3 regions of the Rhodoferax sp. GW822-FHT02D07 genome follow, and region 1 is predicted to be linked to each of the others. Evidence: predicted binding sites of a transcription regulator. Region 1 holds the regulator's gene; each other region holds the start of a gene.
What was found. The regulator FliA, encoded in region 1, starts transcription of late flagellar genes. The targets are predictions, from matches to a motif close to CTAAAGTTTNNNNNNNNNNNGCCGNTA.

Region 1 (10,276 bases):
CCTGAACGCCCCCAGCTACCAGCCGGCCGCCAGCAAGGTCGAGGACGATGCCGACCAGCTCGCCATGAGCACCCTCTCCTTTCAGGACTATGTGCGTGAACGCATGGCCCGACGCCGCCAGGACGGCGGGCAAAGCGCCCCCCAACCCACCCTGCCCAGCCCACCGAAGGCGGCTGCGCCCCAGCCAATGCTGCAGCGCATCCCCATGGACATGGAGACCCCGCCCCCGCGTATCACGACCGTGCGCAAGCCCGCAGCGGCGCCGACCGGTGTCATTCCGCAGAACATGATGGATGAGCTGCACGCGATGAAGGAGCTCATTGAAGACCGCTTCAACACGCTCAACTGGCTGGGCCAGGCGCGGCAAAACCCCATCCAGTCCAACCTGATGCTGAAGATGATCCGCGCGGGCTACTCGCCCACGCTGTCGCGGACCATTCTGGAGCGCCTGCCCGAAGACATCGACGCGGCTGAATCGGTACGCTGGGTCATGGACGTGCTCGAACGGAATCTTCGCACCGACGCTAGTACCCCCGCACTGCACGAAGAGGGCGGTGTCTTCGCCCTGATCGGCGCCACCGGCGTGGGCAAAACCACTACAACCGCCAAGCTCGCCGGCCTGTGCGCACGCACCCATGGCCCCAGCAGTGTGGGACTCATCACCCTGGACACCTACCGTGTCGGCGCGCACGAACAGCTGCGCGCCTACGGCAAGATGCTGGGTGTGGTGGCCCACCTGGCCCACGACAAGGCCGCGCTGCAGGATCTCCTGGGCCTGCTGGCCAACAAGAAGATGGTGCTGATCGATACCACCGGCATAGCCCCGCGCGATCCGCGCAAACGCGAGCTGCTGGAACTGCTGGATCTGCCCCGCATCAAGCGCCTGTTGGTCCTCAATGCAGGTGGCCACGGCGATACGCTGGACGAGGCGGTGAGCTGCTTCAAGACGCCCACGCCGCAACAGGCCATCCTGTCCAAGACCGACGAAGCAGTGAAACTCGGCCCTGCCATTGACGCCGTTATCCGCCACCAGCTGGTGCTGCGTGGTGTGACCAACGGCCAGCGCGTGCCCGAAGATTGGGAACCCGCTGTCGCGTCCCAGTTGGTACGACAGTCCATGCGGACCTCTGGCATGTCGGCCTATGACCCCAAGGTAGACGACCTGGGCTTTTTCTTCAGCCCTCCGGCCAAAACCAGCAACGCACAGGGGCGCATGGGTGCTTGACCATTCCCACCATCAGGCGACGGGCTTGCTGGATCTGGCCATCAGGCCCTCGCCACAACTGATCGCCATGGTCAGCCACGGCGACGATGCGGTGGAGCTGCCCCTGTTGCTGCAAATGTGTACCGCGCTGACACGCCTGGGACATTCCGTTACGGTGCTCGATGGCACCGTACAGGAGGCCCCCGACAACCCGGGCTTGGCCCAGCTGTACGACAACCAGATCCCGCCTGTAACCGAAAGCGATAGCCCAAGCTGGTCGGTGTTACCGGCACGCCTTGGGCTGCAAACGCTGTCGGCCGGCAATGGGGCCGGGCTGAATGCGCTGGCGAGTACTGGGCGCCTCTTTGCGCAAGACCAAGTGGTAGTGCTCTACAGCACCGCGCAAATCCTGGCCCAACTGCTGCACGGCAGCCAGGTTCGTCCGGTGTTGGCCGTTTCAGCAGCCGGAACCTCACTGCTGACCAGCTATTTGGCGCTCAAGCGCCTGTTGCTCAAAGGCCTACTCGCGCCTACCATCGTGAATGTGGTGGACAATGCGCAGACAGGAATTTCGGCAGCGCCGCAGCGCACGCCGACCAGCCTGAATGATTGCGCAAAGTATTTTTTGAACTACGAAGTGAATGCACTGAATATCGCGGCCTCCAGCAATGAGGACCGCCCCTCGGCGGACATTGAACGGCTGGTACTGGGCCTCTTGGAAAACGCCCTGGCACTGCAGGGTGGTTGGATCAGCACAGCCCGCCCCTACGCCCCGCAGATTCGCAACCACTATCCCGCGGGGGCCCATTGATGTACTCCGCCAAAGGTCAGCTGGACCGTACGGCCCTGATCAAGCAATACCAGCCCCTGGTGCGCCGGCTGGCCCATCACATGATGGCCAAGCTTCCCGCCAGCGTGGAGGTGGACGACCTGATTCAGGTGGGCCTCATCGGCCTCTCTGACGCGTTGACGCGATACGAAGCGTCACAGGGTGTGCAGTTCGAGACGTTTGCCACCCAGCGTATCCGTGGCGCCATGCTCGACGAGCTGCGCGAGAACGACTGGATGTCGCGCGGATCGCGCAAAAGCCAGAAGGAAATTGAAAGCGCCCTGCGCAAGCTGGAGCACAAGCTGGGCCGGAGCCCCGTGGAATCCGAGATCGCCGCTGAACTGGGCATGAGCCTGGCGGACTACCAGACGCTGTTGGGCAAGGTGCGTGGCACTCAGTTGGTCTACCTGGAAGACATGACTGGCCGCAACGAGGACGACGACACCTTCCTCGATCGCCATGTGGCCGACAATGATGCGGACCCGATGAGCCTGCTGCGCGACATACGGCTGCGCCAGTCCCTGGTGGCCGCCATCAAGTCGCTGCCGGAACGCGAGCAGTACATCATGAGCATGTACTACGAACAGGACATGAACCTCAAGGAAATCGCTGCCGTGCTGGATGTGACCGAATCACGCGTCTGCCAGCTGCACAGCCAGTCTATCGCCCGCTTGCGCGCCAAGATGCGATCGCACTGAGGGTTCCGGTGGAACAAAAAAGCGGCCAGATGGCCGCTTTTTTTGTGGAAAAACCAGACCCGCCTCAGGCCTGCACACCATGCAATTTGCCGGAAGCCCTGGGGCCCGCGCCATAAGGGCTACCCGTGGGCGCGCCGTAAGTCGCGGTCTGCACCGCAGGTACCACGACGCGCAGGGCCTGGTCGACCAAGGCCTGGCGCCGGGCCAGACTTTCGCGCAAAACCTGGAAGCCCTGGCCCAAAGCGCGGATACGCCGCAACTGGGTGGCTGACATGGCATTCTGGGGAGGCGCGTCCTGGATGGCACGCGCAAAATCGACGGTCATCTGCTGAAGCTGGCCGCTCAGCACCTCCAACTGGGTGGAGTCCCCGTCGCGCAAGGCGGATGACACGGCACCGAACTGCTGTTCTAGCGCCTCAAAACCTGTAGACGTGTTGTCAGACATTCCGGTACCTCCGCACTGTGAAAAGTGCGCAGGCCGGCTGAGGGGCTCTGTTTACCGCGTGGTGCGGTTCAGCATTTCCTGCGCGTTGGAAAGAAGTTGGTCGGCGATCGCCTCGGCGTTCACCACATAGGTTCCGTCCTCGATGGCCGCCTTCACGGAAGCCACTTTCTGGGCGTCCACATCCGCCACTTCGCTGCGGTCGGGTTTCTCCAGCGACCGTGCCAGGGTGGACACGGTGACGGCCACCCCCGCCGAGCGCGTACCTTCCGCCGCACTGTTGGCGGCTGCCGTGCTGGCGCTGCTGTTCTGGGCCGCTTTTTGGGCAGCGCCAGACACCGTGGACGTGACGGACGAAGGGATATCGGTGGGTTGACCTATTTTCATGGCGTTCTCCAAAGCCGCAACATGCGCGGCCTCGTGGCATCTGTATCGGCCGAATCATGACGGACTTTAGGGTTCTTTGCAGAAAAAGTGGCATTCAAAGGTCGATCCGAACTGTTCGCATATCCAGTACCGTGCCAGAAGTCACGCGCCCGTTGTCCATTTTTACCCGGGCAGATTGCCCCACCACGCCCGCAGACAGCGCCTGGCCATCGCTGGAAACCTGGAACCCCGGCCCTTGGGCCACAACCCGTACCTGGGCTCCTGGCTGAAATACCTGGGCCGGCCGGACCATGCCCTGGCGCAGGGGCTGCCCCGCCACCAGCACGCGGGTGGTCGTCTGGCCCAGCCACAAGGCGCGGTCCTGCAAGATGGCAGTGGGCTCTTCCGCCCAATCCACCTCTGCAGCCATCACATCCGACTCGCTCAACACGGCCCCGGGCGAGATCTGGCTCTTCAACACCCAGGCCGGCCCCACCGCTTTGACGACCACCGGCAACGACACATTCCAGCGGCCCATACCGTCCGCACAGCGCAAGCCCACACGGCTGCGCCCCCAGAGGCGAGCACCGGGCGGTATATAGGCCTCGACATTGCCGCACACCGCCAGACGCAAGCGGCCATCCAGCGCACCCACCGTGGCTTCCATGCGCAAGCCGGGGTTGTCGGCATTGGTTCGCGCCACGGCGTCCCGCACCCAGCGCTGGGCCATGGCCTGCAGATCGGCGAGGGCCATCTCCTGCGCCCAGACGGCCGGGGCCAGCAACAGCGTTGCCAGCGCCAGACCACGCCGCAACGTGCGGGTCAACAAATGCGCAGATGGCAGACACGGGGACATGGCGGCACTCCTAAGTTGCCACCACTATAGGCAGCCACCCGCGCGCGCAAACCCGGCAAATGCAGGCCATTCACCCCGCTATTCACGAGCTAAAAAATTAAAGCTTTTCCCATAATTGCCGCACGTCCCCGTCCCGGCCACCCGTCTGGACAGGACGCCCCTAGCCGAGGTAACCCATGTTTGCCAATCTGACCAATGCCCTGGACTTTCAAGCGAAAGGCCTGGTGCTGCGCGCAGAGCGCCAACGCGTCATTGCCAGCAACATCGCCAACGCCGACACACCCGGCTACAGCGGGCGCGACTTCAATTTCAAGCAGGCCATGGCCGACGCCACCGGCGAAGGCTCCAACCTCACGCTGGCCCTGAGCAGCAGCCGCGGCCTAGCCAGCGATGGCACGACCAACCCCCGCCATATCCCCCTGCCCAGCACCCTGGGCGCGGGCCAGAACGGCGAGGCCAAGCTGGACTACACCACACAAAGCCAGCCTGCCATGGATGGCAACAGCGTGGACATGGACCGCGAACGTGCCAACTTTGTGGACAACTCGGTGCGCTACGAAGCCACCCTGCGTTTCATTAACGGCTCTTCGCGCACGATCTTGAGCGCGATCCAAGGGCAGTAAACCGCCTGCGCCGCCACCGGAGACACACCATGTCCATGTTTTCCATCTTCAACGTCTCGGGCAGCGCCGTCAGCGCCCAGTCGCAGCGGCTCAACGTTGTGGCCAGCAACCTGGCCAACGCGGATGCGGTGGCTGGCCCCGATGGCCAGGGCTACAAGGCGCGCCAGGTGGTGTTCGAAACTGTGCCCATGGGCTCCGATGCATCTGCAGGCGTCAAGGTCAGTTCCATCCGCGAGAACAACGACCCGCTGCGCCGGGTACACAACCCGACTCACCCCTCGGCCGACGCCGACGGCTACGTCATGCAATCGAACGTGAACCCGGTGGAGGAGATGGTCAACATGATCTCCGCCTCGCGCTCGTACCAGAACAACGTGGAAGTCATGAACACGGCCAAGACGCTGCTGCTCAAGACACTGCAAATGGGTCAATAACAGGAAGGACTCGCACCATGGTCGCCGCCGTCAACAACACCTCCTCCACCAACACCTCCAGCACCACCGCACTGACCAGTGCCGAGGCGCAGACCGACCGTTTCCTGAAGCTGCTGGTCGCCCAGCTCAACAACCAGGACCCCATGAACCCCATGGACAACGCCCAGATGACCAGTCAGATGGCGCAGATCAACACGGTCTCGGGGATCCAGCAGCTCAACGAGACCATGAAGTCCATGGCCACGCAGTTCAACGCCATGCAGTTCCTGCAAGGCTCGGCCATGGTGGGCAAGGGCGTGATGTTGGAGTCCAACACGCTGACGATCAAAAACAAAGTGGCTGCCGGTGCAGTCAACCTGGAGACCAAGGCCGACAAGGTCACCATCCAGATCCTTACGCCCGGCGGCCAGCAGGTCGACAAGATCGAGCTCGGCGCCCAGGAAGCGGGCCTGGCCGGCTTCCAGTGGGATGCCTCCAACTACACGGGCACAGGCTCGCCAGTGTTCAAGGTCACCGCCACCCTGAACGGCAAGACCGTGGCCAACACGCCGCTGGCCTACGACACCGTGGTCGCCGTCGGCTCCAACGAGGGCAACCTCACGGTGGAACTGGCCGGCCGCAGCGCCGTCGCCTACAGCGACATCAAATCCATTCTGTAAACCCGAAGAACAGGACCACCCCATGAGCTTTCAAACAGGACTCTCCGGTCTCAATGTATCCAGCAAGAGCCTGGACGTGATTGGCAACAACATCGCCAACTCCAGCACCGTGGGTTTCAAGTCCTCGCGCAACGAGTTCTCGGAACTGGTAGCGGGTTCCCTGGGCACCGGCGGCGGCAACTCCGCAGGCATTGGCGCGGCAACAGCCGCCATCGCCCAGCAGTTCACCCAGGGCAACATCAACATCACCGGTAACAGCCTGGATGTGGCCATCAACGGCGGAGGCTTCTTCCAGGTCACCAAGACCGACGGCACCATTGCCTACTCGCGCGACGGTGAGTTCAAGCTCGACAAGAGTGGCAACCTGATCACCAACACCGGCTCCTTCCTGATGGGCTACCCCACCGATACCAACGGCGTGGCCACCAGCATCACGCCGCAAAAGCTGGTACTGCCCACGGGCACGCCCATCCCGGCCAAGGCCAGCACCTCCATCACCGCCGAATTCAACCTCGACGCCCGCGCCAAGGACGCGACCCAGTCCGCCGCCGCTGGCGTCACGCCCTCACCGCGTGCCACCTATGGCACCTCCATCAGCGTCTATGACGCGCAGGGCGTGGCCTCCTCGGCCAATATGTACTTCGTCAAGACCGATGGCGTGGCCAACTCTTGGGACGTCTATACCGACCTCACCAGCACCACACCGGTGGGCACCATCACCTTTGACTCCACCGGCAAGGTCACCGGCCCCGCGCTGGGCTCAGGCGGCTTCGGCATCACCATCCCGGGCAGCACCATCCCGTCCAACAACCCTAACGAAACCACTGTGGTGGGCGGCGTGCGCATGCTGCCGGACCCCATCACGGTGGACCTGAGCAACGTCTCGCAGTTCGGCGCGGCCTTCAGCGTGACCAACCTCACCCAGGACGGCTACGCAGCCGGTGAATTCACCAGCCTGTCCATCGACAGCAAGGGCGTGATCAGCACCAGCTACTCCAACGGCCAGACCCTCAAGACCGGCGGCATGATCGCGCTGGGCGACTTCCGCAACCTGCAGGGTCTGGCGCCGATTGGCGGCGGCGAGTACCTGGAAACCTTCAAGTCCGGCAACGTGGTGCTGGGCAAGCCCGGTGTGGGCAAGTTCGGCGAAACCCGGGCCGGCGCCATCGAGGAATCCAACGTGGACATCACGGCCGAGCTGGTCAACATGATGACCGCGCAGCGCAACTACCAGGCCAACGCCCAGACCATCAAGACGCAAGACCAGGTCATGTCGACCCTGGTGAACCTGCGCTAACCGAGGCTAGAGCACCATGGACCGCCTGATCTATACCGCCATGACGGGCGCCAATGCGGCTGCCAGCCGCCAGTCGGTGCTGTCCAACAACCTGGCCAACGTCTCCACCAACGGCTTCCGCGCCCAGCTGGCCACCTACCGCGCCGTACCCCTGCGCGGCGACGGCGCCACCACCCGCGTGTTTGCCGTGGAAGCCACGGCCGGCCACCTCAACACGCCCGGCCCGGCCCAGCGCACCGACCGCGCGCTGGACGCGATGGCCATGGGCGACGCCTGGTTTGCCGTGCAGGGCCTGGACGGCAACGAGGCCTACACACGCAACGGCAACTTTGAAATCGCCACCGACGGCACCCTGGTCACCGGCAACGGCCGCCAGGTACTCTCCAGCGACGGCGGCGCCATCACAGCGCCCATCGGTGCCGAAGTCACCATCAGCCCGGACGGCAGCATCAGCGCCAAGACCGGCGGCCAGCCCGCCAACGTGATCGGCCGGCTCAAACTGGCGGTGCCCACGGCGGAAGACCCGCTCAAGCGCGGCGAGGACGGCCTGTTCCGCACGCTCTCTGGCGACCCGCTCAACAACGAAGACACCGCCCGCGTGCAAGTGGGCGTGCTCGAAGGCTCCAACGTCAACGCCATCGAATCCATGGTCGGCATGATCCAGACCGCCCGCCAGTTCGAGGCCCAGATGCGCCTCATGCAGACCGCCGAATCCAACGACCGCTCCGCCGGCCAGCTCCTGGGCCTGCAAGGCTAACGCTTAAGGAAAACACACCATGATCAACTCCCTCTGGATCTCCAAGACCGGCATGGAAGCCCAGCAAATGCAGCTGGACGTGATTTCCAACAACCTGGCCAACGTCTCCACCAACGGCTTCAAGAAGGCGCACGCCGTCTTCGAAGACCTGATGTACCAGAACCTGCGCCAGGTCGGCTCCAACAGCTCCGAGCAGTCCACCCTGCCCACCGGCCTGCAGGTGGGCCTGGGTGTGCGCACGGTGGCCACCAGCCGCACCTTCTCGCAAGGCAATCTGCAGCAGACCAACAACAACCTGGACGTCGCCATCCAGGGCAACGGCTTCTTCCAGGTCACCATGCCCGACGGCACCACCGGCTACACCCGCGACGGTGCTTTCCAGCTCGACAACCAGGGCCGCGTGGTCACCTCATCCGGCCTGCTGGTGCAGGGCGGCATCACGGTACCGGCCAACGCCACCAACCTGTCCATCGCGCAGGACGGCACGGTCTCCGTCACCGTGCCCGGCAACACCACACCACAAACCGTGGGCAACATCACCACGGCCAGCTTCATCAACCCCGCCGGCCTGGAGCCCAAGGGGCAGAACATCTTCCAGGAAACCGCCGCCTCGGGCCAACCCAACGCAGGCGTGCCCAATGCCAACGGCCTGGGCGCCGTGCTGCAGGGTTTTGTGGAAACCTCCAACGTCAACGTGGTGCAGGAACTGGTCACCATGATCCAGACCCAGCGCGCCTACGAAATGAACTCCAAGGCGATCCAGACCTCGGACCAGATGCTGCAAAAACTCGGACAGCTATGAGGCTTGCTATGAAAACAGTAGCTGCTTGCGCACATACCATGAGGGCCAGAGGCAGTTTTTATGCCGCATTGGCCAGCGCTTTGTGGTTGACCGGCTGCCAAGGCATTCCGCCCAAGGCCGTGGTGGACTTTGCCGAGGTCAAACCCGAGCAGTCCGCTGCCGTCAATGCCGCACAGGCCCGTCCCAGCAAGGGCAGCCTGTACCAGCCTGCCACCTACCGCCCCGCCTTTGAGGACAGCCGTGCACGCGCGCTGGGCGACATCGTGACCATCCAGATTGTTGAAAGCCTGGCCGCCAGCCAGGTGTCCAAGTCCACGGTCAACCGCAACACCTCGATCGACTCCGCCATCACCCCGCCGCTGCCCAGCATGCTGGGGCCAGACCTGAAAAACCTGGAGATGACGGCCAAGACCAACAACGACTTCTCCGGCAAGGGCGGCACCGAAGCCGCCAACACCTTCAGCGGTTCCATTTCCACCACCGTGATAGAGGTGCTGCCCAACGGCAACCTGGTGGTGGCCGGCGAGAAGCAGATTGGCGTGAACCAGAACGTGGACGTGATGCGCTTCACCGGCACCGTCAACCCGCGCATGCTGCAGCCCAACAATTTGATCAGCTCGCTGCAGGTGGCCAACGTCCGTGTCGAATCCAAGGGCCGCGGCGCCCAGAACGAAGCCCAAACAGTTGGCTGGTTATCCCGGTTCTTTTTGAACTTTAACCCCTTCTAAAGTTCTCCAGAATTGTGCCGAGGGGTAATAGGTCCAGTCGGACCGACCCCGTTACCGACTCTGCACATGACACTCTGGAACCACGCCCCCTCCCGCCGCAGCCGCCCCTGGTTGCGCGCGATGTGCCTGGCCCTCACGGTGGCCGCCAGCAGCACGGTCCTGGCCGCCACCCGCATCAAGGAAGTCGCCGCCATCGAGGGTGTGCGCACCAACCAACTGACCGGCTTTGGCTTGGTCGTGGGCCTGGATGGCACCGGTGACCAGACCACCCAGATGCCCTACACCTCCCAGGGCCTGGCCAATTACATGAAACAGCTGGGCCTGACGCTGGCACCCGCCCAGGCCGCCCAGCTGCAGATGAAAAACGTGGCCGCAGTGCTGGTCACGGCCCAGTTGCCCGCCTTTGCCCGCCCCGGCCAATTGCTGGATATCAACGTCTCGTCGCTCGGCAACGCCAAGTCACTCAAGGGTGGCACCCTGATTTCCACCCCACTCAAGGGCGTGGACGGTGAGGTGTACGCCCTGGCCCAGGGCAACCTGATCGTGGCCGGTGCAGGCGCTGCCGCCGGCGGCAGCAAGGT
Region 2 (10,276 bases), on a different contig from region 1:
AACGCACTCGCTGTACTCCAACAAGGAAATCTTCCTGCGCGAGCTGATCTCTAACGCGTCCGACGCCTGCGACAAGCTGCGCTTTGAAGCCATCAACAACAGCGGCCTGTACGAAAACGACCCTGAGCTGAAGGTCAAAGTCACCTTCGACAAGGATGCCAAGACGCTGACCATCACGGACAACGGTATCGGCTTATCCATGCAAGAAGCTATCGACAACCTGGGCACGATTGCAAAAAGCGGCACCAAAGACTTTGTGAGCAAGCTGACCGGCGACCAGAAGGCCGACAGCAACCTCATCGGCCAGTTTGGCGTGGGCTTCTACTCAGGCTTCATCGTGGCCGACAAGATCACCGTGGAATCCCGCCGCGCCGGCCTCAAGGCCGACGAGGCCGTGCGCTGGGTCAGCGACGGCGGCGCCAGCGGTGGCGGTGCCTTCGAGGTGGAAGGCATCACGCGCGAAGCCCGCGGCACCAGCGTGATCCTGCACCTGCGCGAAGACGCCTCTGACTACCTGCAGACCTGGAAGGTCAAGGGCATCATCAGCAAGTACTCGGACCACATCAGCCTGCCCATCCTCATGGAAAAGGAAGAGTGGAAAGACGGCGAGCTGATCAACCCTTCGGACGAGAATGGCGGCCGCCAGCCCGGTGGCATGGTCAAGACCGGCGAGTGGGAAACCGTCAACAAGGCCAACGCGATCTGGAGCCGCGCCAAGAAGGACGTGACCCAAGAGCAGTACGACGACTTCTACAAGCAGATCAGCCACGACTTTGAGGTCCCCCTGGCCCACACGCACAACCGCGTGGAAGGCAGCACCGAGTACACCCAGCTGCTGTACGTCCCCGGCAAGGCGCCCATGGACCTGTACAACCGCGACCGCAAGGGCGGCCTCAAGCTCTATGTGAAGCGTGTCTTCATCATGGATGACGCCGAAGCCCTGCTGCCCGGCTACCTGCGCTTTATCAAGGGTGTGGTCGACAGCGCCGACCTACCCCTGAACGTGAGCCGTGAACTGTTGCAGGAGAGCCGCGATGTGAAGGCCATCCGCGAAGGCAACACCAAACGCGTGCTCTCCATGCTGGAAACCCTGGCCAAGCAGGACAAGGTGCCAGAAGCTGGCGCCGATGGCGTCACTGACGTGTTAAGCGCCGAAGAGAAGGCTGAACAGGAAGCCAACGCCGGCAAGTACACCAAGTTCTATGCCGAGTTTGGTGCGGTCCTGAAGGAAGGCCTGGGCGAAGACTTCAGCAACAAGGAACGCATCGCCAAGCTGCTGCGCTTTGCCAGCAGCACCAGCGACACCGTGAGCGTTTCACTGGCCGACTACAAGGCCCGCATGAAGGACGGCCAAGAGGCCATCTACTACATCACCGCCGACACCCTGGCTGCCGCCAAGAACAGCCCGCAGCTCGAAGTCTTCAAGAAGAAGGGCATCGAGGTGCTGCTCATGACCGACCGCGTGGACGAGTGGGCCCTGAGCTACCTGCACGACTTTGATGGCACGCCCCTGCAAAGTGTGGCCAAGGGTGCGGTGGATTTGGGCAAGCTGCAAGACGAAGCGGAGAAGAAGGCTGCCGAAGAGGCCGCCGAAGCCTTCAAGCCCGTGCTGGCCAAGCTCAAGGAAGCGCTCAAGGACAAGGCCGAGGACGTGCGCGTGACCACACGCCTGGTCGACAGCCCCGCCTGCCTGGTGGTGCAAGACCACGGAATGAGCACCCAACTGGCCCGCATGCTGAAACAAGCTGGCCAAGCTGCGCCCGAGGTGAAGCCCGTGCTGGAAGTGAACGCCGAACACGCGCTGGTGAAAAAACTGGATGGCTCGGTGCACTTCAACGACCTGGCCCACATCCTGTTCGACCAGGCCCTGCTGGCCGAAGGCGGCCTGCCGGCCGACCCAGCTGCTTATGTGAAGCGCGTGAACGCCCTGCTCGTTTGATGTCCGAATGGATTAGAGAATCAACCTCTAACCCCCGTGGAATATGCGCAAGATGCTACTGAATATATAGCAGATTCCGTGTGAATGAGAAGCCCTGCAGTCGGAAGACTGGCGGGGCTTTTTTCTTGAACAGAGCGGGACATAGGCCACACCCCTTCCGCCGTCGCGCGAGTACGGTACCCTGCACGCAGTCACACCCAGGGAGCAAAGAATGGCAGATGAATTGACAGAAGACGCAGGAGACTTTGTGCGCGTGGCAACCTGCGCAACGCCCACCGAAGCGCATGTACTCAAGGGCGTACTGGAATCCAATGGCCTCAAGGCCTTCATCGCGGATGAACACCTCGTGCAGATGAACTCCTGGCTCACCCAGGCGGTTGGGGGTGTACGGGTTCTGGTTCCCGCGTCTCAGGTCTCCGAGGCCAAGCAAGCCATTGCCGAGTTCCACGCGGGCAACTACCAGCTCGCAGACGACGGAGAGGTGGCCGCTGTGGTGCACGCCGAGCAGCCCGCAGCTGTATTCAATCCAGACCGTGCGGCATTGCTCAGCTTTTTTCTGACGCCTGCATTTCCGATCGTGATCCAAATCGTCAATGCCCAGCTCCTGGGCCCGGCAGCACGCCGCATCAGCCATTGGGTTTGGCTGGCGCTGCTGGGCGCCGCAAGCGTGACCAGCATGGCCATGTTCCACATGCTGAATACCGGGACCTTTGTCCTGTTCCGGGCCAGCTTCTTCCTTTGGCCATTGACCGTCTTTTGGTATTTTTTTGCAGGTCAGCGCCAGAGCCGCATGCTCCTGTCGACCTATGGGCCGCAGTACAGGCGGCGCAGCCTTTTGTCACCATCGTTATGCACTGCCGCAGCCATGCTGGTGCTGGGCTGGGCACTGAGCGAGTTGGCTTAAAGCCCCCGTACCATCCGTCAGTTCCAGGGCGTCTCGCCCAGCCACCTCTTCAACATGCACCACCCCGTCTCCGCCATCCGGCTCTCCAAACCCTTCTGGGCCCTGCTGGCCCTGTATTTCGTCGCCAGCCTCACCCACTTCGCGCACAACGCAGAGTTCATTGCCATCTACCCCAACCTCCCCGTCTGGATGACACGCGAATCGGTCTACAAAGCGTGGCTGGTGGTCTGCCTTCCCGGGGTGCTGGGCCTGGCCCTGCGCAGCCTGGGCTGGCGGCGCAGCGGGGCCTTGCTGCTGGCGGTGTATGGCGCACTGGGACTGGCCGGCTTGCTGCACTACACACTGGCGCTGTGTGGCGAGCACACGCTGGCCACGAATCTCACCATCTGGTTTGAGGTGTTGACGGGTGCGGTGCTGGCCGCGGTCGGCCTCACCACCGCGCTGCGTTCGCGCAAGGTTGAACGGCTGGCGGCGACAATGCCGCAATAACAACCCAGGGATACCCCATGCACACCACCCTCCGCATAGCCGCCCTCACACTCGCCTTGTTCGGCGCCACCAGCTGGGCCCAGGACGCCACCCTCACCGCAGCCGCCAAGGAAGACGGCGCCGTGACCAGCAGCTCCGGCCTCATCTACCGCAGCCTCAAGGAAGGCAGTGGCGCCAGCTCCAAGGCCAGCGACACGGTGAAGGTGCATTACCGCGGCACACTGGCCGACGGCCGCGAGTTCGACAGCTCCTACGCACGTGGAACGCCGCTGGAGTTTCCGCTCAACCGCGTGATTCCCTGCTGGACCGAGGGCGTGCAGCGCATGAAGGTGGGCGGCAAGGCCAAACTCACCTGCCCTGCTGCCATTGCCTATGGCGCGCGCGGCGCTGGCGGAGTAATTCCGCCCAATGCCACACTGCAGTTTGAGGTGGAACTGCTGGGCATCAACGGAAAATAAGCCGTAGCGGCTAGACCCAGCGGCACCGCACAGTGCCGGGAATGGCGCACAGACGATCCAGCGCGGGCAGGTCGGTCGTGCCCTCCACATCCACCACCACATAGCCCATGTCGCCATGGGTGCTGAGGTACTGAGCGGCAATATTGGCCCCTGCAGCCGACAGCAGTGCGTTGAGTTGCGCCAGGACACCTGGCGTGTTGTGGTGGATATGCAAGAGCCGTTGCCGCCCGGCCTGCGCAGGAAGCGCCACCTTGGGGAAGTTCACCGCCGCGATGGTGGAACCGTTGAGGGCATAGCGCACAAGCTTGGTAGCCACCTCTTTGCCAATATTGGCCTGGGCCTCGCGTGTGGAGCCAGCAATGTGCGGTGTCAGCACCACATTGTCAAACCGGGATAGGGGGGAATCAAATTCGGTTTCATTGCCCCAAGGCTCCAGCGGGAACACATCCACCGCCGCACCGCTCACATGTTTTCTGTCCAGGGCCAAGGCCAGGGCATCAATATCGACCACCGTACCGCGGGACGCGTTGATGAGGTGGCTGCCGGGTTTCATCTGATCGATTTGCTCGGCACCAAACATACCCTGTGTTTCGGGTGTCTGCGGCACGTGCAGACTGACAACATCGGCCTGCTCCAACAGCGCGGGCAGACTGGGCATTTCTTTTGCATTGCCAAACGGAAGCTTGTCCTCGATGTCCACAAACAGCACCACCATCCCCAACTGCTCCGCCAGCACACCGACTTGCGAACCGATGTGCCCATAGCCCACCAGCCCCAGGGTCTTGCCCCGCACCTCGTATGAAGACGCGGCACTTTTCACCCACAGCCCGCGGTGCAAGTCGGCATTGCGCAGAGGAATGCCGCGCAACAGATAGATGATGTGGGCCAGCACCAGCTCCGCCACACTGCGCGTATTGGAAAACGGCGCATTGAACACCGGCAACCCCAGGCGCGTGGCTGCGGGCAGATCCACCTGGTTGGTGCCAATACAGAAGCATCCAATGCCGATGAGGTCGGGGGCGCCCTGCAGCACGGCTTCGGTCAGCTGCGTACCGGAACGCACACCCAACAGGTGCGCCCCTTGCAAAGCCTCGACCAAGGCGGCACCCACAGGTGCACGGGCCATCGATACAAGGTGGGAAAACCCCGCATCGCGAAAGGTGCTGGCAGCCGACGGGTCTATCCCCTCCAGCAAAACCACGCGCAGCGCATTGGCAGGGGGAGTCGCACCGGATGCCTGGGTCATGGCGTCAGGAGGCTGCGGCACGGCTCACACGCCACACGACATTGCCCACATCGTCCGCCACCAGCAGGCCACCCCGGCGGTCCAGCACCACGCCCACGGGGCGTCCATGGGCTTGGCCATCGACCCCCAAGAACCCTGTCAGTACATCCATGGGGAGCCCCACCGGCTTGCCCTGCGCAAATGGGACAAACACCACCTTGTAGCCGCTGTGCGGCCGGCGATTCCAGGAGCCATGCTGGCCAATGAACATGCCCTGCGCCAGGGCGGGCAACAAACCCTCACCCGTCGCAGCGGCAAGGCCCAGCGACGCGGTATGCGGCCCCAGCGCATAGTCCGGCATGCGGGCCTCAGCCAACAGATCCGGACGGGGCGGTGTGACCCGCGCATCCGATCGCCCGTAGTAGCCGTAAGGCCAACCGTAAAACCCGTTGTCGTGGACCTGCGTGAGATAGTCGGGCACCAGGTCACTACCGATTTCATCGCGCTCATTCACCGTGGTCCACAAGGCACCGGTGTAAGGTTCCCAGGCCAGGCCGTTCGGGTTGCGCAAGCCGCTGGCATAGATGCGTTGCGTCTGGGTGCGCAAGTCGAACTGCCAGATCGCGACCCGCCCCACCTCCACGTCCATGCCGCGCTCTCCCACATTGCTGTTGGAGCCCACGGTGACATACAGCTGCTGGCCGTCCGCACTGGCAATCAGGTTCTTGGTCCAATGGTGGTTGATGTAGCCTGCAGGAAGATCCAGCACTTTGGTGCCGGGCCCCGCAATATGGGTATCCCCAGAGGTATAGGGAAAGCGCAGCACCGCATCGGTGTTGGCGACATACAGGTCCGTACCCACCAGCACCATGCCGAAGGGGGAATGCAGTTGGTCCAGCAACACCGTACGCAGGTCGGCAACACCATCGCCATCGGTGTCACGCAGCAGGGTAATGCGGTCAGCACTCGGTCCGCTGGCGCCGGCCTTGCCCATCAGCCATGCCATGAACCAGCCCCTGGCGCTGGGCGCCTGGGTTGGCCGGGCCGGCGCATTGGTCTCCGCCACCAGCACGTCGCCATTGGGCAGCACCAGCAACCAACGCGGATGCTCCAGACCACTGGCAAACACACGCACCTGCAGGCCAGCGGCAGGGACAGGGGCCTGCCCCTGGCTCCAGCCTTGTGCGGGGGCAATGTTCATGGTTGGCACGAGGCTCACCACTGGCTCTGGCAAAGCCGGATAGGGCCCAGTACCTGCCAGCACAGACTGTGTCGCGACCTCCCCGCAAGCGCAAAGGCAGCATGCTGCACACAAGGCAAAAAGGTGCGCAAGCCGGAACATGCGGCACACCCGTGCATCAAGTGGCATGCAAACCAAGCAATTGCTGGGCCTGCAGGGGCTGGGGCGGCACATGCTGCAACAGATCGGCCAGATCATCGGCATGCTCCTCCTCAACCGCGAGGAGGCTTTCCAGCATGCGACGGGTGGTCGGGTCCTGGTCGCCCAGATACTGGATGAAGTGCCGGTAACTGTCGATCGCAATGCGTTCGGCCACCAGATTTTCCTTGATCATGTCCACCAGCGAGGCCGCTTCCATGTATTGCGCATGGCTACGCTCCACCAAGGTATCGGGTGCAAAGTCGGGCTCACCTCCGAGTTGCACAATGCGCTCGGCAATCAGGTCCACATGACCCAGCTCCTCGTTGGAGTGGATCAAAAACTCCGAGGCAACCGCCTGCGAGTGAATACCACGCGCCATGTAGTGGTGGCGCCGATAGCGCAGCACGCACACCAGCTCGGTGGCCAGGGCTCCGTTCAGCATCTCCAGCACTGCGTGACGGTCTGCTGAGTACCCTTCGGTCACAGCCCCCTGCTCCATGTCACAGCGGGCACGCGCACGCAATGCGTCCACATCAATGGGCTTGGATCGGTCCATGGCAATACCTCTCAGTCGTTGTCCTAGGATCTAGGAATAGACGGAGCATGGGGCCAGCCGGGCGCGCGCACTGTGCGCTGGCACACATGCGGTACACGTTGAACGTGCACCGCAAACCCTGGGTAAGGCGCCTAGCGGCAGAACTGCAGCAGCGGCTGCAGCACGCTGGCGCCCAGGCGCTTGGAGCGTTCGCCGCTCCAGCCCACGGCGGCGTCGGGCAGGTCGGCGTTGTCCTTGAAGGGCATTTCAATCGTCAGCGCCAGGCAGCCGAACTGCTGGGCAATCCAGTTGGTGGCCAGCGTCATATTGGCTTGGCCCGGCGCGATCCGCGGGTAGTGGTGTGTGTCCTGGAAGTCCGGGCAACTGGCCTGCCAAGCTGTCTTGAAAGCGTCTTCGAGCGCTGCAATGCGCGGACTGTAGCCGGGCGTGCCCTCGGAGCCCACCACAAAGTTGTAGGGCAAGGCCTCGTCGCCGTGAACATCGAGGTTGATATCCACACCAGTGTCGAGCATGGCCTGGCGCACCAGCAGCACTTCAGGCGATGCCTCGGCGCTAGGGGCCGCCCACTCGCGGTTGAGGTTGGCACCGGCTGCATTGGTTCGCAGATTGCCCAGCACCGCGCCATCGGGATTCATGTGCGGCACCACATGGAAGATGCAACGCTCGCGCAGCACGCGGCTGACCGAGTCGTCCGCGTCAAGCAGGCGCTCCAGAAAGCCTTCCACAAACCATTCGGCCATGGTCTCGCCAGGGTGTTGGCGTGCAATCACCCACACCTTCTTGCGCTGTTCGGGCGGGGTTTCGCTGGCCTCGTCGGTGATGCGCAAGAGCGTCATGTCGCGCCCCTGCACCGTGCTGCCCAGGCGCTGCAAGGTCACCCAGGGCGAGTCGGCGGCGGAAGCCAGCAGGTCCAGGTGGCGCTCGTAGGAATAGGGCTCGAAGTAGGCGAAGTAGACGGCCTGCGCCAGCGGCGTGAGGCGCGCTGTCATTTCCTGGCCGTCGTACTCGGTGTCCACGCGCGTCCAGTTCTGGCGGTCGTGGCTGGCCAACACCTGGTAGCCCTCCCAGCCCTTGGGATAGGCGCTTGTGCCCGCATTGAGAAAGCGCAGCGTGACAGGCTGGTAGGCCGCGCCCTGCAAGCAGAAGTGGAACCATTGCGCGAACTCGGAGGCATTGTCCGGCCGGATGCGCAGCTGGATATCGTCGGCACTCTCCAGACGCACCACCTCAATGGCGCCGGAATCGAACTGGGTGGAAATATGAAGTGACTGCATGCAGAAAAGGGACAGAAGGCAAGAAGCGGGCGAACCAAGCGGAATTTCGGGCCCGGGCAATCCGTGGATTGTAGAAGTCGCCCTCAAGTTCCGGCGCCCGGATGCCGATACAGGGGCACTGCCCCTGCGCACTCCGGAGCCCCGCCATGAACATCGCCAGTACCCCCGCCGTACAAGCCGCCACTGCGGCCGCCCAAGGCGCTACGGCCGATGCCGTGCATCTTTTAGTGCTGAAAAAGGCCTTGGACCAGCAAACCGTGGCCGCGACCGCCCTGCTCCAGGCCCTGCCACCAGCACAACCCCTGGCCACCAGCGGCACGGTGGGTACCCGGCTCAATACCTTCGCCTGAAGCCACCCCATCCGTCCACGCAGATTCACCTAAAAATCTGTATCCAGCCCCCGTTGATGCTGCGCAAGCAGCTATCGAAACAATAGCAATTAAGGGGTATCCACCACCTTCACCGGCTGCCCTGCGGCGGGCTCGCCACCCCCGTAGTACCCGTTGATGAGACGCAGCTGCTGCTCGGGCCTCGCGATGGGCGAGGTCTTGGCCAGCTCGGCAAAACCGCCGCGCGGGTAATTCACGGTCTTGATGACCCAGGGGCGGGCGGCGCTGCGGTCTTGCGCGGTGAGGGTGCGGAAACTGCCTTCGGCTTCGCGCAGCATGGCGCGGGCGCGCTGCAGGGCATTGCTGTCCTTGGCGCTGCTCTGCAAAAGGTAAATGCGTTCACCCGGCCCGGTAACCACCGTGGCTTCCAGGGCCTGCACCTGACCATTGCTGCCCGCACGGGCACCGCTGAAGCGCGTGGCCTGCAGACCGTTCACGGTGGTGCTTTCCGTCCGGCCCTGGCTGGGCTTGAGCATGCTGCGGATCACCTCGTTGTGCGTCTTGCCGGCCTGCGGCGGCGCCACGCGCACCAGCAGTGCGGCATCCCGCGCCGTGTTGACCAGCGCGAGCTGGTCCGCGTCGTTCTGGATCGCCCAGCCGGCAGGTGCGGTGAGCGCAAAACCCAGCCCCTCGTGGTAGAAGTTGCGCCCACGCACCAAGCCCTGCTCCGGGCTGTCGCCAAAGGTCATGCCGGCAATCGCCTTGAGGTAGCGCGCGCGGCCCTCGTCCTGGTAGCCGCCCTGGCCTTTGTACTGCGCGGCCAGCGCGGTGATGGACTGCAGACGCTGGTCGTTGCTGGGGTGGGAAGCCAGCCAGTCGCTCTGTGCGGGGGCAGCGCGGCCTTCGGCCTTGGCCTGGTCAGCGGCAAAACGTTCCTGGTTCTTCAGCACGGTGATGACATTGACCATGTTGCGCGGGTCGTAGTGAACGCGCGAGAGGTATTCGGCCCCCAGACCATCGGCCTGCAGCTCCTGGTCGCGCCCGTAGGAGGCGATATAGCCCGCCGCCACACTTTGCGAGGCCTGGCTGGCCAACTGACCGGCACCGCCAAAGCCCTGGCTCTCCAGCACGGCCCCGAGCACGCTGGCGGCAAACACACCCAGCCCGGCGTTCTGCTGGCGCGTGGCGCGCTGCGCGCCGTGGCGCGCGGTCACGTGGCCAATCTCGTGCCCGATCACGCCCGCCAGATCGGCCTCGCTGTCCATATAGGCCATGATGCCGCGCGTCACGTACACATAGCCGCCGGGCAGCGCAAAGGCGTTGATCTCGGGGCTGTCCAACACCGTGAAGTGCCATTGCAACTGGCTGCGGTGGCTCTGCGCGGCCAGCTTCTGGCCCAGCGCGTTCACATAGGCCTGCACCGCCGGGTTGTTGTAGACGCCATATTCCTTGAGCACCTCCTGGTGCCCTTTGGCGCCTTCAGCAATCTCGTCGTCCTCGCTCATCACTGACATCTCGGTCTGTCCCGTGACCGGGTTGACCATGGCAGTGCCGCAACTGGTGAGTAGCAACGCGGCGAGCAAGAGGCTGGGGAGTTTGAGCTTCATTGGCTTGGAGTGGGTGGCGATGCTTGCATTTTAGGGAGGGCTGGGGATTGGGGCTCCCCGCGAGCCAGCGGATTTGGTGAGCAGGCAGCCCGTGTACCCGTTCTCCGGCCTCGT
Region 3 (10,276 bases), on a different contig from region 1:
CATCCTGCTCGACGGCGTGAGCGTGGCCGGCGCCAGCCAAAAAGCACTGCTGGCACAAGGCATTGCCTTCGTGCCCCAGGGCCGCAACCTGTTTGGCCAGCTTAGCGTGTGGGAGAACCTGGAGCTGGGCGGCATCACCCTGGGCATGAAGACCACGCACGAACGCATTCCCGAGGTGCTGGAGTTTTTCCCCCGCGTGAAAGAGCGCCTGCATTCCGCGGCGTCCGCCCTCTCCGGCGGCGAGCAGAAGCAGCTGGAGATTGGCCGCGCCCTGCTGCTGCGTCCCAAGGTCATCCTGATTGACGAACCCTCCATCGGCCTCTCACCCATGGTGGTAGCCGATGTGTTCAAGCTCTTGCGCAAGCTGGCCGACCAAGGGACCACGGTGCTCATGGTGGAACAGAACGTGAAAAGCGCGCTGAAGATTTCGGACGAAGCCATCGCGCTCGAATCAGGCCGCATGGTGCTGCAAAAGCCGGCCGCCGAGCTGCTGGCTGATCCGCACATCGAGCGCCTGTTCCTGGGCGGAGCCCACACCAGCGCTGCCCCCGCCACCGTGTGACTGCGCCCCCGGCAAGCCAACCGCCCAGAGAGGACCAACCATGCGTTTGAACACCATCCACCGCCGCCTGATGCTGGCGTTTACCGTGGTGCTGGCATTGATGATTCTGATCCTGGGTCAGGGCCTGCTAGGGCAGCAGCACACCGAGAAGATGGTCGACCACCTCGGCAATTCGCTCGCCAGAACGGAGCGTGATGCCTTGCAGTGGAAAGAAATCCTGAGCAGCCAGGGCATCAACACCAGCCTGCTCATCGCCACCGGAGACCCCGAAAAGCAAAAGCCGCTGCGCAGCAACATCCAGACCCAGTTGCAGACCATCGACGGCCTGGTCAAGACCTACACGTCCAAATCCAGCGATGGGCCTGCTGAAGCGGCCTTGCTGCAGCAGCTCAACAGCTCCTATGCGGCCTACAAGACGGCCCTGGCGGCCGTGCTGGCCGCCGTGGATAGCGGCTCCAGCGATTTCTCGCGCACCGAGTTCAACGACACCTATGTGCCCAAGTTGCTGGGCCACCAGAAAGACCTGAGTGCCTGGGCCGCACACCAGCAGGCCTCCATGGATGCAGGCGTCCAAGCCGTCAAGGATGAACAGGACCGGGCAAGGGTGCTGATGGTCGGCGTGGGCCTGCTGGCCTGCACCGTGGGTGTCGTCCTGTCGTGGACCATCTCGCGCAGCATCAGCGGCGCGGCCACGGAAGCCGTACGCCTGGCCCATGCGATTGCCCAGGGCCAACTCGACGTCGCCAGCCGCAACGTCACCAGCTTCGGAGAAATGCAGCAACTGCTCGATGCGCTCAAGGGCATGCAGGACAACCTGGTGCGCGTGGTGTCGGCGGTTCGCTTGGGATCTGAAGGGGTGGCCACAGCGAGTGCAGAAATCGCCAAGGGCAATAGCGACCTGTCCGCCCGCACTGAACAACAAGCCAGCTCGCTGCAGCAGACCACCGGCGCCATGCATGAACTCAGCAACAGCGTGCATGGCAATGCCAGCCATGTGCAACAGGCCAATGCATTGGCCAGCGACGCCTCCGGCACCGCCAGAAAGAGCGGCCAGGTGGTGACGGATCTGGTGCAGACCATGCAACAGATCGATCAGGCCTCCAAGAAGATCGCCGACATCATCCAGGTCATCGACGGCATCGCCTTCCAGACCAACATCCTGGCGCTGAACGCGGCCGTGGAAGCTGCCCGTGCCGGCGAACAGGGCCGCGGCTTTGCCGTGGTGGCTGCCGAAGTGCGCTCGCTGGCAGGCCACAGCGCAGAAGCCGCCAAGCAGATCAAGGGACTGATCGGCACCAGCGTGCAGCGCGTCAACCAGGGCAACCATCTGGTGGAACAGGTGCAGCACTCCATGTCCGACATGGTCCAATCCATCGAACGCGTGACCGAAGTCATGACCCTGATCAGCCAGGCCGGGCAGGAGCAATCCCACGGCGTCTCCCGGCTGGGGGACGCCATTGCCACCATCGACCAGGTCACCCAACAAAACGCCGCACTGGTTGAGCAGATGGCTGCCGCCGCAGCCGGCCTCAACAACATGGCAGAACAGCAGGTGGAGGCGGTTGCCGTCTTTGACCTGGGCACACGCGGCACCACCCAGCCGCTGGCGCTCGCGCGCACCTGATACGCCGCCCCCTCATTAACACCCCATACATCGCCCCCAAATACCAACTGGAGCCAGCACAATGTCCGACTACCGCACCAATCCCTCCCGCCCCAGCGGCGCAGACCGCGAGCACATTGACGAAGGCCCCAACCCGCTGGGACTGGAGGGCATCGAGTTCATCGAGTACGCCACCTCCAAGCCGCAGGCGCTGGGCCAGGTGCTCGAAGCCATGGGCTTTCGCCCGATCGCGCGCCACCGCTCGCGCGAGGTGCTGCTGTACCGCCAGGGCGATGTGAACATCATCGTCAACGCCCATGGCCGTGGCGCCGCGCTGACCGAGAAGCCCGAGATTGCCGCCATCGCCCTGCGTGTGCAGGACGCCTCGGCCGCCTACCGCCGCGCGCTGGAGCGCGGCGCCTGGGCCGTACCGGTGCAGGTGGAGGTGATGGAGCTCCACATTCCGGCCATCCACGGCGTGGGCAACAGCCGCATCTACTTTGTCGACCGCTACCGCGAGTTCTCCATCTACGACGTGGACTTCACGCCCGTTCCCGCAGTGGACAAGTTCCCCCCGGCCATCACCGGCTTGCACTTCTTTGGCGTTGTGCAGTACATCGGCAATGACCGCGTGGACGATTGGACCGAGTTCTACGGCGCGCTGTTCGGCTTCACCGCGCTGGAGCCGGAAACCCGCTTTGGCATCCTGCCCAAGGGCCGCATCCTGCAAAGCCCCTGCAAGACCTTTTACCTGCAACTCATCGAACCCGAGCCCGGTGTGCTGGACGTGGAAGACGACGAATGCTTCCAGCGCGTGGGCCTGGGCACACCCGATGTGCAGGCCACCGTGGCCGCGCTGCGGCAGCGTGGTGTGGAGTTTGTCCCCAGCAAGGACCCGGCGCAGGACAGCAAGGGTGCGCTGACCCGCCCCACCATGGGCAACGCCATGTTCGAGCTGGTCCACCACGTGCGGAGCTGAACGCCATGAGCCAATTCGACGGCAAGTTTGACGATTTCGGCATGGACACCATCACGCTGGCCGGGCCGCTCAAGGCCAAGCTGGCGGCGATGAAGGACGCCGGCTTCACACAGGTGATGTTGCTGGCCCGCGACCTGGTGGGCCACCCCGACGGCTGGCAGGCCGCAGTACAGGAAGTCAAGGACAGCGGCCTGCGCGTCACCGGCTTCCAGGTGCTGCGCGACTTCGAGGGCCTGTCGGGCCACCTGCACGAGTACAAGGTCGATATCGCCAAGAGCATGATGGAGATGTGCGCCGCGCTGGACTGCCGCGTCATGCTGGCCTGCTCCAGCACTTCCACCCACGCCACCGGTGATACCGCCACGCTGGTGAAGGACCTGCGCAAGCTGGCCATGCTGGCCATCCCCATGAACATCAAGATCGCCTTCGAGGCGCTGTCCTGGGGCCGCACCATCAACGAGTTCCCGCAAGCCTGGGACCTCATCATGGAAGCCGACATGCCCAACCTGGGCCTGGGCTTCGACTCCTTCCACATGTTCGCCACCAAGACGCCGCTGGACGACCTGGAAATCCTGGACCCCAGCAAGATCTTCCTGGTGCAGTTGGCCGACTTCATGTGGAACGAGATCAAGACCGTGGAGGAGCGCATCAGCACGGCGCGCACCTTCCGCGTCTTCCCGGGTGAAGGCGTGCACAGCGAGGCCTTGGCCCAGCTGGTGCTCAAGCTGCACCAGCTTGGCTACCGCGGCGACTACAGCTTTGAAGTCTTCAATGACGACTACCAGCAGATGCCGCTGGCCACCGTGGCCGAACGCGCACGCCGCGCCGCCCTGTGGCTGGGCGAGGACGTGTTGCGCCGCTCCGTGCCCCTGCCCAACCAGCTTCGCCTCAAGCAAACCCGACGCTGAATGCCATGAGCAGTGTGTTCGACGATTTTTTGCACCCGCCCGAGGTGCTGCAGTCCTTCGGGGCCCAGCGCTTTGTGGCGGCCATGCTGCGCGTGGAAGCTGCGCTGGCCCAGGCCCAGGCTCAGTGCGGCGTAATTCCGGTGGCGGCGGCCCAGTCCATCGTGGGCACCTGCAAGGTCGACCTGTTTGATGCGCCCAAGATCGTGCGCGACAGCGGTCGTGCTGGCAGCCTGGCGATCCCGCTGGTCAAAAGCCTGCGCGAAACGGTGGGCCTGTTCAACCCCGAAGCGGCCTCCTATGTGCACTTTGCCTGCACCAAGCAGGACCTGGTGGACACCGCCACTGTGCTGATCACCCACGATGTGCTGGAACGACTGCGCAGCGATGTGCAACAGTGCACGCGGCGGCTCGAGGCCCCGGAGATGGCGCACGCCGCCGCCCCGCTGCTGCGCGCCCTGCAGCGGCTGGAGCACAGCGCTAACGACGCGCTGTGCGTACAACTCAGCGGAACGCTGGCTCAAACACCGGAGCATGGCGCCGAGGTGGTGCGCCTGGTGGCGCAGCAGTTGGGCCTGGCCGTACCGGCTGCCCCCTGGCATACCCAGCGCGACGCTTGGGTGGCCCTGGGCTGTGACCTGGGCCTGCTGATCGGCAGCCTGGGCACGCTGGCCAAGGGCATGGCGCGCGACGCTACGGCCGACGAGGTGCCCGCAGGATGCCTGGTGGCCCTGGCCATGGCCAAGCGCGCACCGCAGCGCGTGGCCGGTCTGCTGGCCTCCATGCCCGACGCTTACGAGCGCGGCCTGGGTGTCTGGCAGGCCGAACAGACCGACTGGGCGCAGCTGCTCATGTCAGCACATGCCAGCGCCAATGGGGTGTGGCAGGCCTTGCAGAGGGATGGGCGAGGCTAGGTGGGGGATCCTGTCTCAGGACCTTTACAGCGGTCCCTTTGGTGGGGTGATGCTAGGGAAATGGACGGCGCCTTGGGACCAGAAGCGGATGCCGACGAGCAACCGCTTTGTGGATGTGGATCCGTGCCAGAGCTTTCTCGACTCATAGCCCAAGCTCTGACAGCCCGGCATGGTCATCGGGGCGACGACCAAGCGGCCAGTGGAACTTGCGCTCCGATTCTTGGATAGGCATATCGTTGATGCAAGCGTAGCGACGCTGCATGAGCCCGCTGGCCTCAAACACCCAGTTCTCGTTTCCGTACGACCGGAACCAGTTCCCGGCGTCGTCGTGCCACTCATAGGCATACCGAACGGCGATGCGGTTGCCGTCGTAGACCCAAAGTTCTTTGATGAGCCGGTAGTCAAGCTCCTTCTTCCACTTCCTCTCAAGGAATGCTTGGGCTTCGGCCCGGTTGTTTGCGAACTCGGCGCGATTGCGCCACTTCGTGTCGAGGGTGTAAGCCAGAGCAACCTTGGCCGCGTTGCGCGTGTTCCAGCCGTCTTCGGCAAGTCGGACTTTTTGGATGGCGGTTTCTCGTGTGAACGGGGGTAGGGGTGGGCGTGTTTCCATGGTGCGACCTCTGCAAGTTATGTAGAACGATCTGTCTACATGATGAATGCTAGCAGAGGTGGAACGACCTGTCTACAATGGTCGAATGCAATCTTCTACGCAAACTTTGGTTTCATTGCCTCCTCGGGAGCGCATCTTGGAAGCGGCCCACAAACTCTTCTACAGTGAGGGGATCAGGGCAACGGGTGTTGACAGAATCATTGAGCAGTCGGCCGTGAGTAAGGTGACTTTCTACCGGCAGTACGCAAGTAAAGACGATCTGATTCGGGCGTACCTCGACTACCGGCACGAGAACTGGATTTCCTGGTTCAGGAGTAGCCTTACGAATACGGCCAGTACCAGTTCGAATGCGACGGAAGCACTCGTTACAACACTCAGGAGTTGGTTTGTCCAGCCCGACTTTAGGGGCTGTGCGTTTTTGAATGCCGCCGCTGAGCTGGGCTCATCCGACCCCGAGATATTGAAAGTTGTCTGTCGGCACAAGCAAGATATGTCATCTGTTGTAGATGAGTTCTTCAGTGGAGGCGCTTTGTCTGTGGGGCGCAAGCTGTCACTCGTGATAGACGGCGCAATCGTCCACGTACAGATGGGCAGGCCTGTTGATGAAGTGTTGGAAGACTTCAAAGTCTCAGTTGAGGCCATTGTGGTCTGACAGGGGGCAGCCAAAGAGACCACCGCTGCGGGCCAGGATCGGGCACTCACGAGTGACCGCAATCGGGCGCTAGGCTTCAGATTTAGCCAATTCCCACCTTACTGTCTGATAGCCATCTCACGGGATCTGACACGGACCTTCTCGGGACGTCTATGCGTAGGTATCAACCAAGTTACCTAACGAGATATTTTTTCTATCGGCCTTGTCGCGATTTTCCTGGTCCAGCTTTGCTGCGCTCTGCGCTTTCTGCATCGCAGCATTTTGTTGTTCTTGCTGGCGGGCACGTTGAATGGCCGCGATTTGAGCTTGAACCGTTTGGATCTGTGATTGCAGGAGTTTGACACGCTCCTTCTTCGCTTTCGGCTCCATGTCAGATGTGGCTACGCCTTTGAGCTCTTCCACCAATTCGTGCAGCTGCTTCTGCAACTTTGCGATTGCGCTGGCATCTCCGCCGGCGGCTGAACGGCTGCCTGCGCTGGGAGAAGTTCCAGACAATTGCATTAGTGATTTATCGGTGGATGAGGGCTAAAACTTGAGTGAAGACATTGGGTCAGCCATGTCCGCTTTCGCCGCGAAGTCGAGACATCTATAAACTGACTGCTGTCCTAGCTATTGTTACCCGGCCAGCGCCATAGCGGACGTTGGTATCTAAGCTCTAGGGGCAGCTTCGCAGCAAGTTTTTTTGTCAGAGTGAGCTGCCGCCATGGGCTGTTTGCTGCTGTACAACCAACCTTGAAAGCTCACATGGGGAAAGGCACTTCACGGTTAGCAGTTACAGGGTGAACCAATATTGGCCCACCAAGTGAGCCGGCTACTAGCTGCCATTTGCCTCGCTCATATCCTTCAATCGCATCCTGGGAAACATTCAATTTTTCGTTTGGGAATGCCTTGTTGACTATGCGACTGAACATGTGGACATCACGATTCAACCGCTTCTTCCAGAGTCGAAGTCCCGACTCCCATACTTTGAGTTGATTACCGGTTGCCGGAGTAAAGGTCCCAAAAACGCTTTCAGTGAGGTAGCCATCGATTACGTTGGAGCCATTTAGGCCAATACCCAAACTTCCTGGAAAATCGTTGCCAGTTCTGGGCTGACCTTCAAAAGGGCAAGTATTCAGCCAAAAATTTGTGACTTCTGAATCCTTGTTGCCCAAAACCTCAAGTAAATCACTTATGGCTACAACTTTGAATTCACGACCTCGAAATGACAGCATTGCAAATTGAGCCCCTTTTCTCTCGAATATCTCAATCAAATCGATCAAGTCTCTTTTCGTTACGATGCCCTGAAAACTAACGCGCTTCATTAGTCATATCCTTGAATCGGTATGTGTCCTAAAAGGTGGGGCCTCTAGACCCAATGCTAACGCGTTCATTAGGCCGTAGTCATCACGCGATATTGCTACATCGCAGTTGCCATTTGGTGGTGTTTATACAAAGCAAGGCTATGACCTGCCCCCATCCAGCTGTGCCAAACCGAAAGTCAGCAATCGCGGCAAACGTGAAGTCTACGACTGCCCGCTGACCTGCACAAAGGTGGGTTTCCAGAAAGCCGACGTTCGCGACCGACGGCTTCCGCCGCATAGGCAACCTCGACAAGCCCGCCTAATTTGTAATAGATCGGATGTCCGCTTTTGGGCAGATATTCCAGGTACTCAGAAGTCCGCTTTGCGTTGACTACCGTAAAGTTGCTAATTGCCAGTCCTGATTGCGCATCAACTTGCGCGATGCACGCTTCAAGCAACGGCCTCGTTTTTTGTCCAACGGTGCGAAGTTCGTCAAGGCCTTCAAAGCTTGACATTAGTGCGCAGCAACGCTGTTCTCAACTCGCGGCTAGCTGGTTTTGAAACATCCACGCCCTGCACCGCCAGGTCGAACTGCGAGCCCGGTCTGATGCTGGTTGGGAGTATTTTCTTTACGGGATTCGTATTGGGGTACTTGCCATCAGCAGGACACATGCGGACAGAAAACCCGAATTCGTCAAGCACACCCTTGGCGTACAACTCCGCCAATTGCGGAAACGACACGAATGTTGAACGTTTTACTTCCCTACTCCCTGGCTCGCGGATGACACGAACAATCTCGAATTTGCCGAGAGAATCTCGTTGCGTATTCGTAAAGGGATGCAGCAACAACGTCACACGCAAGCCGCCCTTTGGTAGCGCCAGCGTGTGCTCAACAGCGATATCAGTTAACAACATGTTGTTTTCCTTGCAGACCAATGGGAAGCCGATGCCCCCGAGAAGCGAGGACGGACTTTAACTGAACGACTGCAAATGGATATTCCCAGCTGCAAAGCAATGAACCGCTTTCGGTCGGCTGCTGAGCACGCTTAACCCATACCACGGCAGCAGACCGCCGGTACTTTATTGCACGCAAACAGCGGCGCTAGGGAAAGTCCTAATCCGTCTCTGCAGGGTGCGTACAAATCTGCGAACACAGCGTATAGGCGCCCCGGGCTGCTGCGGCCTAACCTTCGATCCACTGTGTCTGAGGATAGAAGCGCCATGCAGAAGAGACGTTGTTGGAAGTTGCGGCCGCTCGCCGCATTGGGCCTGTGCGCCTGGGCCCTTGGGGCCCAGGCGGTGGACATCACCGTGGCCACGGTGAACAACCGCCAGATGATCGAAATGCAAAAGCTCAGCGTGCATTTCGAGAAGGCCAACCCCGACATCCACGTCAAGTGGACCACCATGGAAGAAGCCGACCTGCGCCAGCGCGTGAGCGCGGACGTGACCAACAAAGGTGGCCAGTTTGACGTGGTCACCATCGGCATGTACGAGACGCCCATCTGGGCCGCCAAAGGCTGGCTGCGCGAGATCACCCCCACCGACGCCTACAACGTGAAGGACCTGATTCCCACGGTGCGCGATGGCCTCTCGTACAACAAGCGCCTGTACGCCGCGCCCTTCTATGGCGAAGGCTCCATGACCATGTACCGCAGCGACTTGTTCGAGAAAGCGGGCCTCAGCATTAACAACCGGCCCACCTGGGAACAGATCCGCGACGCGGCGGCCAAGATCCACAATCCGGCCGCCGGCATCTACGGCATCTGCCTGCGCGGGCGCGCCGGCTGGGGCGACAACATGGCCCTGCTCAGCACCATGGTCAACACCTTTGGCGGCCAGTGGTTCGACATGGCCTGGCGCCCGCAGATCCAGAGCAAACCCTGGAAGGACGCGATCAGCTTCTACATCCAGCTGCTCACCAAATACGGCCCGCCCAACGCAGTAGCCAACAGCTTCAACGAAAACCTGGACCTGTTTGCCCAAGGCAAGTGCGGCATCTGGGTGGACGCCACCAGCGCCGGCGGTGCGCTGATTGACCCCAAGTTCAGCAAGGTGGCGGCCGTGACCGGTTTCTCGCTGGCGCCCACCGCCGTCACCAACAAAGGCGCGGGTTGGCTCTGGTCCTGGGCGTTGGCCATACCGGCCAGCAGCAAAAATGCCGATGCGGCCCAGCGTTTTGTGCAGTGGGCCACGTCCGAGCCCTACCTGCGCCTGGTGGCCGACACCAATGGCTGGACGGCCATGCCCTCGGGCACCCGCCTGTCCACCTACCAACGCCCCGAGTTCACCAAGACTGCGCGCTTTGCCATGACCGAGGCGATTGCCATGGTCACCGCCAACCCGCGCGATGCCACCGAGGGCAAGGCCCCGTATGTAGGTGTGCAGTTTGTCGCCATCCCTGAGTTCCAGGACATCGGCGAACTCACCGGCGCAGAAATCCGCGATGCCTTGGCTGGCAAGCAGACCGTAGACCAAGCCCTGCAGAAAGCGCAGGCCCGGACCGAACAAGTAATGCGTGTGGCGGGGTACATCAAATGAAGAAAGTGACATGGACCGTGGGCCGCCAGCTGGGTGCAGCGTTTGGCGTGATCGTGGTGCTGGTGCTGCTGCTGGCCCTGACGGCCTGGAGCCGCATTGCCGCCATGAACCGCGACTTTGACGCGCTGGTGGACCAGACCCTGCCGGCCCTCACAGCGCTCAGCGATGTGAACGACCGCCTGCAGGTGGTGCGCACGGCCGAGCTCAGCCACCTGGCTGCGCTGACC

Region 2: AC1RNN_RS10740 (putative motility protein) is a predicted target of FliA. The motif match lies at 8,310-8,336, and genes of this name have one in related genera.
Region 3: AC1RNN_RS07685 (FlxA-like family protein) is a predicted target of FliA. The motif match lies at 6,735-6,761, and genes of this name have one in related genera.

The regions. Positions count from the first base shown of each region.
Region 1 is NZ_JBXAOD010000007.1:58,965-69,240, reverse strand. Features, by position in the region: gene flhF (flagellar biosynthesis GTPase FlhF) at 1-1,225, shown strand, start outside; gene AC1RNN_RS15695 (hypothetical protein) at 1,218-2,015, shown strand; gene AC1RNN_RS15690 (RNA polymerase sigma factor FliA) at 2,015-2,731, shown strand; gene AC1RNN_RS15685 (hypothetical protein) at 2,796-3,176, opposite strand; gene flgM (flagellar biosynthesis anti-sigma factor FlgM) at 3,228-3,560, opposite strand; gene flgA (flagellar basal body P-ring formation chaperone FlgA) at 3,655-4,395, opposite strand; gene flgB (flagellar basal body rod protein FlgB) at 4,572-5,018, shown strand; gene flgC (flagellar basal body rod protein FlgC) at 5,048-5,452, shown strand; gene AC1RNN_RS15660 (flagellar hook assembly protein FlgD) at 5,470-6,111, shown strand; gene flgE (flagellar hook protein FlgE) at 6,134-7,408, shown strand; gene AC1RNN_RS15650 (flagellar basal body rod protein FlgF) at 7,425-8,165, shown strand; gene flgG (flagellar basal-body rod protein FlgG) at 8,185-8,967, shown strand; gene AC1RNN_RS15640 (flagellar basal body L-ring protein FlgH) at 9,006-9,695, shown strand; gene AC1RNN_RS15635 (flagellar basal body P-ring protein FlgI) at 9,816-10,276, shown strand, end outside.
Region 2 is NZ_JBXAOD010000004.1:278-10,553, reverse strand. Features, by position in the region: gene htpG (molecular chaperone HtpG) at 1-1,939, shown strand, start outside; gene AC1RNN_RS10775 (putative signal transducing protein) at 2,151-2,843, shown strand; gene AC1RNN_RS10770 (hypothetical protein) at 2,898-3,332, shown strand; gene AC1RNN_RS10765 (FKBP-type peptidyl-prolyl cis-trans isomerase) at 3,350-3,790, shown strand; gene serA (phosphoglycerate dehydrogenase) at 3,801-5,036, opposite strand; gene AC1RNN_RS10755 (PQQ-dependent sugar dehydrogenase) at 5,041-6,384, opposite strand; gene AC1RNN_RS10750 (ferritin-like domain-containing protein) at 6,374-6,952, opposite strand; gene AC1RNN_RS10745 (M14 family metallopeptidase) at 7,084-8,226, opposite strand; gene AC1RNN_RS10740 (putative motility protein) at 8,373-8,576, shown strand; gene AC1RNN_RS10735 (M48 family metalloprotease) at 8,666-10,162, opposite strand.
Region 3 is NZ_JBXAOD010000002.1:636,943-647,218, forward strand. Features, by position in the region: gene AC1RNN_RS07650 (ABC transporter ATP-binding protein) at 1-562, shown strand, start outside; gene AC1RNN_RS07655 (methyl-accepting chemotaxis protein) at 603-2,186, shown strand; gene AC1RNN_RS07660 (4-hydroxyphenylpyruvate dioxygenase) at 2,248-3,144, shown strand; gene AC1RNN_RS07665 (sugar phosphate isomerase/epimerase family protein) at 3,150-4,052, shown strand; gene AC1RNN_RS07670 (lyase family protein) at 4,058-4,963, shown strand; gene AC1RNN_RS07675 (nuclear transport factor 2 family protein) at 5,106-5,573, opposite strand; gene AC1RNN_RS07680 (TetR/AcrR family transcriptional regulator) at 5,659-6,225, shown strand; gene AC1RNN_RS07685 (FlxA-like family protein) at 6,376-6,726, opposite strand; gene AC1RNN_RS07690 (hypothetical protein) at 6,966-7,529, opposite strand; gene AC1RNN_RS07695 (hypothetical protein) at 8,010-8,423, opposite strand; gene AC1RNN_RS07700 (ABC transporter substrate-binding protein) at 8,730-10,049, shown strand; gene AC1RNN_RS07705 (methyl-accepting chemotaxis protein) at 10,046-10,276, shown strand, end outside.